DNA from 2 places in the Nocardioides sp. Leaf374 genome. Region 2 is predicted to be linked to the other one. Evidence: predicted binding sites of a transcription regulator. Region 2 holds the regulator's gene; the other holds the start of a gene.
What was found. Region 2 encodes LexA, which represses DNA repair genes until DNA is damaged. Its sites were predicted from a motif close to TCGAACANNTGTTCGA; they were not measured.
Positions count from the first base shown of each region.

Region 1: ruvC (crossover junction endodeoxyribonuclease RuvC) is a predicted target of LexA. The motif match lies at 1,997-2,012, and genes of this name have one in related genera.

Region 1 covers NZ_CAKASO010000011.1:95,401-99,736, reverse strand. Annotated here, with positions in the region: gene ruvB (Holliday junction branch migration DNA helicase RuvB) at 1-673, opposite strand, end outside; gene ruvA (Holliday junction branch migration protein RuvA) at 723-1,319, opposite strand; gene ruvC (crossover junction endodeoxyribonuclease RuvC) at 1,316-1,951, opposite strand; gene LPA27_RS07745 (YebC/PmpR family DNA-binding transcriptional regulator) at 2,103-2,870, opposite strand; gene pdxT (pyridoxal 5'-phosphate synthase glutaminase subunit PdxT) at 2,952-3,551, opposite strand; gene LPA27_RS07735 (hypothetical protein) at 3,613-4,336, opposite strand, start outside.
Region 2 covers NZ_CAKASO010000001.1:134,393-138,728, forward strand. Annotated here, with positions in the region: gene LPA27_RS00695 (alcohol dehydrogenase catalytic domain-containing protein) at 1-237, shown strand, start outside; gene LPA27_RS00700 (mismatch-specific DNA-glycosylase) at 242-745, opposite strand; gene LPA27_RS00705 (hypothetical protein) at 862-1,227, shown strand; gene LPA27_RS00710 (LysM peptidoglycan-binding domain-containing protein) at 1,365-1,694, opposite strand; gene lexA (transcriptional repressor LexA) at 2,065-2,841, shown strand; gene LPA27_RS00720 (MXAN_6640 family putative metalloprotease) at 2,976-4,336, shown strand, end outside.

The sequences.
Region 1 (4,336 bases), on a different contig from region 2:
GCACCCGGCGCAGCAGGCGGTTGGCGATGCGCGGGGTGCCGCGCGAGCGCGAGGCGATCTCGCTGGAGCCGTCGGGGCGCAGCTCGACCCCGAGCAGGCCCGCCGAGCGGTGCACGATGCGGTCGAGCTCGTGGGGCTCGTAGTACTCGAGGTGGGCGGTGAAGCCGAAGCGGTCACGCAGCGGGCCGGGCAGCAGCCCGGCACGGGTGGTCGCGCCGACGAGGGTGAAGGGCGGGATCTCGAGCGGGATGGCGGTGGCGCCGGGCCCCTTGCCGATGACGACGTCGACGCGGAAGTCCTCCATCGCCATGTAGAGCATCTCCTCCGCCGGGCGCGACATCCGATGGATCTCGTCGACGAAGAGGACCTCGCCCTCGTTCATCCCCGACAAGATCGCGGCCAGATCGCCGGCGTGGGTGATGGCCGGGCCGCTGGTCAGGCGCAGCGGTGCGGTCATCTCGTGGGCGATGATCATGGCCAGCGTGGTCTTGCCGAGACCCGGCGGGCCCGACAGCAGCACGTGGTCGGGCGAGCGCCCGCGCATCCGCGCCGCCTCCAGCACCAGGCCCAGCTGGTCGCGCACCCGGGCCTGCCCGACGACCTCGTCGAGGCTGCGCGGTCGCAGCGCGGCCTCGACCGCACGCTCGTCGCCCTCGGCCTCGGCGGCGGTCAGGGACCCGAAGTAGGCGTCCTCGGCGGCCGCGAGGTCCTCCTCGCGCACGTCAGGCCCTGCTCAGCGAGCGCAGCGCGGCGCGCAGGAGCGCCGCGACGTCGGGCACCGGCCCCGCCTCGGGGGCCACGGCGTCGACGGCCTTCTCGGCGTCCTTCGCCGACCAGCCCAGACCGACCAGACCGGTCGCCACCTGCTCACGCCACGGCTCGGCCGAGGCGGCGGCTGGCGCCGAGCGACCGCCGACGGGCGCGCCGAGGCGGTCTTTGAGCTCCAGGATGATCCGCTGCGCGCCCTTCTGCCCGATGCCGGGCACGCGCGTGAGGGTCTTGACGTCCTCGGCCGAGACTGCGCGGCGCAGGTCGTCGGGCGCGAGCACGGCCAGCACCGCCTGGGCCAGCTTGGGACCGACGCCGGAGGCGGTCTGCACGAGTTCGAAGCAGGCCTTCTCGTCGTCGTCGAGGAAGCCGAAGAGCGTCAGGGAGTCCTCGCGCACCACCATGCTGGTGGGCAGGGTCGCCGGCTGCCCCACGCGCAGCGACGCCAGGGTGCCGGGGGTGCAGAGCAGCTCGAGCCCCACGCCGCCCACCTCGAGGACGGCGCTGGACAGGCCCACCGTGGCCACCTGGCCGTGCACGAACGCGATCACCTGCTGCTCCTCCCGGCCGCGACCTCGGCGGCCTGCTCCAACGCGCGCCTGCGCGCCTGCTGCTGGACGGCCCGCTGGGCCCTGACCTGGGCGTCGACCTGCGCCTGCCGGTGGGCGCGCGCGCCGCTGGCCCCGACGGCGGCGTCGAGGCGCTGCTGGGCCCCGCCGCGCCAGATGTGGGTGATGGCCAGGGCCAGGGCGTCGGCCGCGTCGGCCGGCTTCGGCGGCGCGTCGAGGCGCAGGATCCGGGTCACCATCGCCCCGACCTGCTGCTTGTCGGCGCGACCGTTGCCCGAGACCGCGGCCTTGACCTCGCTGGGGGTGTGCAGCGCGATCGGCAGCCCGCGTCGCGCCGCGCACACCATGGCGATCCCGCTGGCCTGCGCCGTGCCCATCACCGTGCTCACGTCGGAGCGGGCGAAGACCCGCTCCACCGCGACGGCGTCGGGTGAGAACTCGTCGAGCCAGGCGTCCACGCCCTTCTCGATGGTGACCAGGCGCTCCGCGACCGGCAGGTGCGAGGAGGTCCGCACCACGTTGACGTCGACGAGGGTCAGCGGGCGGCCCACCGACCCCTCCACCACCCCGAGGCCGCAGCGGGTCAGGCCGGGGTCGATCCCGAGCACCCGCATCGCGCCTCCTGTCCTGCCACCGGGCCTCGGTGGGCCGGCGTCGTGTCGAACATGTGTTCGCAGGCAACGCTACCCACCACGACCGGCCTGGGCCGCGGCGACACGCGGGCCGGGGCCCAGCCTCGGGAGCAGCCTCGGGAGCGGCCTCGGGTCAGGCGTCCTCGAGCTGGGCCATGACGTCGTCGGCCACGCCGAAGTTGGCGTAGAGGTTCTGCACGTCGTCGAGGTCCTCCAGGACGTCGACGAGGCGGAACATCTTGGCCGCGGCGTCCTTGTCGAGCGCGACCTGCATGTCGGGCACGAAGGAGGCGTCGGCGGAGTCGTAGTCGATGCCGGCGCTCTGCAGCGCGGTGCGCACCGCCACCAGGTCGGTGGGCTCGGAGACGACCTCGAAGGCCTCCCCCAGGTCGTTGACGGCGTCGGCGCCGGCCTCGAGGGTCGCCTCGAGCACGTCGTCCTCGGAGACGGTCTTCCCCTCCTGCTGCGCGGGCACCACGACGACGCCCTTGCGGTGGAAGAGGAAGGACACCGAGCCCGGGTCGGCCAGCGAGCCGCCGTTGCGGGTCATGGCGGTGCGGACCTCCATGGCGGCGCGGTTCTTGTTGTCGGTGAGGCACTCGATGAGCATCGCGACGCCGGAGGGGCCGTAGCCCTCGTACATGATCGTCTGGTAGTCGGCGCCGCCGGTCTCCGCACCGGAGCCGCGCTTGACCGCGCGGTCGATGTTGTCGTTGGGCACCGAGGACTTCTTGGCCTTCTGGATGGCGTCGTAGAGCGTCGGGTTGCCGGTGGGGTCACCGCCGCCCATGCGGGCCGCGACCTCGATGTTCTTGATCAGCTTGGCGAACATCTTGCCGCGCTTGGCGTCGATCGCGGCCTTCTTGTGCTTGGTGGTCGCCCACTTGGAGTGCCCCGACATGCGTTCCCTCTTCCCGTCCGTCCACGCCCTGCTCCCGGCGCACCGGGGCGGTCGTGCTTGTCGAAGTGCTGCGCCGGCCGGTCAGGGCTCCCGGACCAGGTCGAGGAACAACCCGTGGATGCGGGTGTCCTCGCCGACCTCGGGGTGGAACGAGGTGGCCATGAGCGGGCCCTGCCGGACCGCGACGATCCTACCCACGGCCGGACCGTGCGCCACACGCGCGAGCACCTCGACGTCGTCGTCGACGGCCTCCACCCAGGGCGCGCGGATGAAGACGGCGTGCACCGGGGAGTCGAGGCCGGCCACGTCGAGCGGGCCCTCGAAGGAGTCGACCTGGCGCCCGAAGGCGTTGCGGCGCACCGTGACGTGCAGCCCGCCGAGGGTCTCCTGCCCGGGCGCGGCGTCCTCGACGCGGTCGGCCAGCATGATCATCCCCGCGCAGGTGCCGAGCACCGGCAGACCCTCGGCGATCCGCTCGCGCAGCGGTCCGAGCAGGTCGAAGACCCTCGCCAGGCGGATCATCGTGGTCGACTCGCCGCCCGGCACGACCAGCGCGTCGACGGCGGCCAGCTCCGCCGCGCGGCGTACGCCGGTCGCCTCGGCCCCCAGCGCCCGCAGCGCGCGGACGTGGTCGACCACGTCGCCCTGGAGGGCGAGGACTCCGATGCGGGGTGACGGCACCGGGCGATCGTAGGGCCGGGCCCGGAGCCCCGCGCGGGCAGGTGGGACCGCGCGGGGCGGGTCAGGTGGTGGAGAAGGTGCTGGTCGCGGTGGTGGCGTTGCCGGCGGCGTCGACGGCACGGACGGTGAGGGTGAAGGCCGCCGCCCCGAAGGTGTTGGGGTAGGCGGACTCGGGCGAGCTCGGCACCCGCCAGGCCGTGCCGCCGACCAGCGTGGCCGGCTGCTGGCCGAGCAGGCAGGTGGCCGAGGCCCACGCCGACCCGTTCCAGCACACCGTGCTCGCACCCAGGCCCGTGCCGCTGCGCCGCTCCAGGCGGTAGGTGACCGCGGTGGTGGCGACGTTGTCCGACGTGGAGCCGCAGGCCACCCCGCCCGCCGGGCAGCCGGCGGCGACCTTGGTCGAGAACGAGCTGGACGAGGAGGACGTGCCGGTGGTCGGGAAGCCCACGGTGAGCGCGGGGGCGACGGTGTCGGAGGAGCCGGCCACCGGCACCGCGACCCGGTCGGACTCCTTGCTCCAGGCGGCGCCGACGGTGGCGACGAGGGAGTAGTAGGCGGTCGCCAGGACGGGCGCGCCCGCGTCGGAGCAGGTCGTGGTGGGGGCCGTGGTGGCGCAGGCCTGCACGCTGGTGCCGCCCGTGGCCGCGCTCCAGCGCAGCACCCGGTACGTGCCGGCCGTGCCGGTGCCCGCCGGCGTGGCCGCCCAGCTCAGGGTCACCGCTCCCGCCAGCGAGCGGCTGCCCACCGGCGACGTCGGCCTGGCGATCGCCCCGCTGGTGAGCTCC
Region 2 (4,336 bases):
GTCGGCGCGGCCGAGCAGCCCATCCCCGTGCCGGCCGCCGCCCTCATCCCGATCAACGGCTCCGTGGCCGGTCACGCCTCGGGCACCGCGGCCGACAGCGAGGACACCCTGAACTTCAGCGCCCTCACCGGCGTCGAGGCGCAGATCGAGACCATGCCGCTGGAGCAGGCCAACGAGGCCTACGCCCGGATGATGGCCGGCGACGCGCGCTTCCGGATGGTGCTCACCGTCAACTGAGGACTCAGGCGCGACCGGCCAGCTGGGCCAGCTCGCGCCACCACGCGACGCGCGTGGGCCGACCGTCGTAGTCCCGACGATGGTTGGCCCCGCTCGTCCCGGGCAGCACGAAGACCTGCGCGGTCCCGACGTACCAGTCGTGGGCGCCGAGACGGGGGTGCGCGCGTCGACCCAGCGCACGCGCGGCCTCGTGGGCGACACCCTTGCTGGTGAAGGCCAGCCAGTCGGGCCGCCAGCGCCCCACCTTGGCGACGAGCTCGTCGACCTCGACCCACCGCGGGTCCCAGTGGCCGACCAGGTCGGTGAGGCCGAGACCGAGGGCGGCCACCTCACGGTCCTCCTCCGGCCGCAACCGACGCGGCGAGAGACCGGACAGGTGCACCGACTCCCAGAAGGAGTTGCCGGGCGAGTCGTAGTAGTGCTCCCGGGTGCGGGTCGAGTCGGCGCCGGCCAGGCCGCAGAACACGATCGCCGGCTCCGCGGCCACGATGTCGGGGAGGACCTCCATGCCCCCACCGTGCCAGCCACCGGGTCCAGCCACCGGGTCAGGGCACCGGGTCGACGGGCGCGACGCGATGGTGGTGTCGCGCTGCGAACTCACGGACGATCGGACAGAATGAGCCCGTGGCGACAGCGGGCAAGCGAGCAGGCTCGCGCAAGGGCACCCGGCCGCCCCGCCAGCTGCGCCCGCGCCTGCTGGCGCTGGCCCTGGCCGTGACGGCGGCCGTCGTGGCCTGGGGCTACCTCGTCTACGCCGCGATCGACTTCGGCACCACTGCCCGCGACGGCGACTCCGGCTCCTGGGCGTTCCTCGCCCTGGCCTCGGTCGGGGCCGTGGCGTGTCTCTTCGTCGGCCTCCTGCTGGTGGCACGCCTGCTCCGCGAGCTCGGCATCACCAGCACACCGACCGGCGCCGCCCCGGACGGCGACGGCGAGGACCTCGAGCCGACCGCGCCGCGCCCGCCCGGCGGACGCCGCGCGGCGCGCTGACCGGCTGGCAGCACCCCTGGACGGCAGAGGAGGGCGGGCCCGGTGGGGCCCGCCCTCCTGCACCTTCCCCGCTGCTCACCGGCCGGGGTCGAAGCGACCGGTGATGTCGATGGGGGCGCCGACGACGGCGCCCGAGGTCACGCCAGCGGGATGCGCAGACGCTGGCCCGCGGCGACCATGCCGCCGTCGAGGTCGTTGAGCTGCTGGATCTCGACGATCGTCGAGCGCACGTCACCGTCGTCGGCGACGTCGGCCGCGATGTCCCACAGCGTCTCGCCGGTGCCGACCACGATCACCTCGGTGGGCTGCGCCTGGGAGGTGGCCACCGACCCGGCGGCCAACCACACGCCGACGGCGAGGATGGCCAGGAGCGAGAGCGTGAACACCACGAGTCGCCCACGCCGGGTCAGCCGCACGTGGTGCGTGGCGACACGGGATGCGGCGGGGTGCTGGATCGTGGTGCTCATGGGGACCTCCTGGGGAAGGGGGCGGTCAGCCGTGGGGTGGAGCTCGAGGTGGACGAAGTGATGTCTAGTGGTGACCACCGACAGTCCTGGAGGACCGCCGTCGAGCACCGGATCGACCACACGTTCGATCGAACATGTGTACGACGTTAGATCACGCGTTCGAACAGCACAAGGGGTCGGACGAACATCTGTTCGACCGCCCGTCCGGCAGGGAGGCCCGGACCCGCGGGCCTTGGGCGTCGCGAACGGTCCGACACGCCGTTCGAACAGGTGTTTGAAACCCTCGGAGCCTCCTGGCATGGTGAGCACGTCGCCCGACCGGGCGACCAGCGACACCGATCGGTGGCACCGACCAGCGGAGAGGCAGACGATGGCGACCAAGGACACCCGGGGGCGGACCGGGGGCGGTCCCACGGAGGGCCCGACCGACGGCACGGCGGACGGCACGGTGACCGAGCTGCCCGACGGTGCACCCGACGCCACCGGCCTCACCCCGCGGCAGCTGCGGGTGCTGGCCACCATCCGCGACGCGATCGAGAAGCGCGGCTACCCGCCGAGCATGCGCGAGATCGGCAACGCTGTCGGCCTCACCAGCACCTCGAGCGTCGCCCACCAGCTCAAGGTGCTCGAGGAGAAGGGCTTCCTCAAGCGCGACCCCAACCGGCCCCGGGCGCTGGAGGTCTTCCTGCCCGAGGTGATGGCCGCCCGCCGGTCGATCTCGGCGGCCGAGGAGAGCGGTTACGACGAGACCGGTGTCGGCGACTCCGTGCCGGCCGCCACCTACGTCCCGGTCGTCGGCCGGATCGCGGCCGGCGGCCCGATCCTGGCCGAGGAGCAGGTGCAGGACGTCTTCCCCCTGCCCAAGCAGCTCGTCGGCGAGGGGCAGCTCTTCCTGCTCGAGGTCGTGGGCGACTCGATGATCGACGCGGCGATCTGCAGCGGCGACTACGTCGTCATCCGCAAGGAGCAGACCGCCGACAACGGCACCATCGTCGCCGCCCTCATCGACGGCGAGGCGACGGTGAAGACCCTGCAGCGCAAGAACGGCCAGGTCTGGCTGCTGCCGCACAACGAGGCCTACGACCCGATCGACGGCACCCACGCCACGATCCTGGGCGTCGTCACCGCGGTCCTGCGCAGCGTCTAGCCCGCCGCCGCACCCACCCGGGACACCCCGGGGCCGGCCCGTCCTCCCCGCGGAGGACGGGCCGGCGTGCGTGTCGGCGACCCGTGAGAGCCTGGAGCGAGAGCCGGAACCCTCGACCCACTGGAGTGCCCGACGTGCGCCTTCGTCCCCTGTCCGCCCTGCTCCTCGCGGGCGCCCTGTCCGTCTCGACCCTGACGGTCTCGGCCCTGCCCGGCACGGCCGTGGCCGCCCCCCAGGTCGACCTGCCCGAGGTCCCCGGGCTCCCTGGGCTGCCCGGTGTGGACGGGACCGAGACGCCGGACGAGCACGCCCTCGCGGCCCTCGCAGTGGTCGAGACGCTGGTCGACCCGGCGACCAGCCCCGCGGAGGCCCAGCAGACCCTCACGCAGGCCGGCGAGGCCGACCTCACGGGGGCGCTGCGCGACCTCGCGCTGAGCATGGACGCCCTCTCCCCCGCCGACCGCGCGGAGGCCGCGGCCTACCTCGCCCGGCCGACCGACAGGCGCGGTGACGGCTACCTCGACTACGAGGGCGACGCCGTGCAGCGCATCTGCACCGACGACCTCTGCGTGCACTACGTCACGGACGGCACCGACCAGAGCAGGGGCAACAACGTCTCCGCCAAGGACGACGGCGACGGTGACGGCGGCGCGAGCAACGGGGTCCCCGACTACGTCGACTTCGCGCTCTCGACGCTGCAGGACGTGCACGACACCTACGCCGGCGCGGGCTACCGCACGCCGCTGCCCGACGGCGCCAAGGGCGGCGACGCCCGCACCGACGTCTACCTCGGCGACGTCGGCAGCATGAGCTTCTACGGCTACTGCACCTCCGACGACGACGTGCCCGACGACGCGCGCGCCGTGCCCGCCTACTGCGTGCTCGACAACGACTACCGCACCGGGCAGTTCCCCACGAACCTGCCGACCGAGAACCTCCAGGTGACCGCGGCGCACGAGTACTTCCACGCCGTCCAGTACGCCTACGACGCCGGCGAGGACGGCTGGCTCATCGAGGCCACCGCCACCTGGGCCGAGGACGAGCTCTTCGACTCGGTGAACGACAACGTGCAGTACCTCGCCGACAGCCCGCTCTCCCACCCGCGGCAGTCGATGGACCGCGACGAGGACCTCGCGGTCTACGGCGACTGGATCTTCTTCCGCCACCTCACCGAGCGCCACCCCGCCGCGGTCGGCGGACTGCCCGTGCTGGTGCGCAAGATCTGGGAGCGCGCCGGCGCCGCCGCCGGCGACCGTGACGAGTACTCCACCCAGGCCGTCGAGCAGGTGCTGCGCCGCCAGCACGACGTGTCCCTGAGCGAGTCCTTCGCCCGCTTCGCCGACGCCAACCTGCGCCCCGGCCGCGCCTACGCCGAGGGCAGGGCGCAGTCCTACCCCAAGGCCCCCCTGTGGAAGCGCACGACCCTGACGGGCTCGAAGCGCTCCGTGGGCGCCCAGCAGGTCTACCTCGACCACCTCAGCAGCGCCAGCCAGCG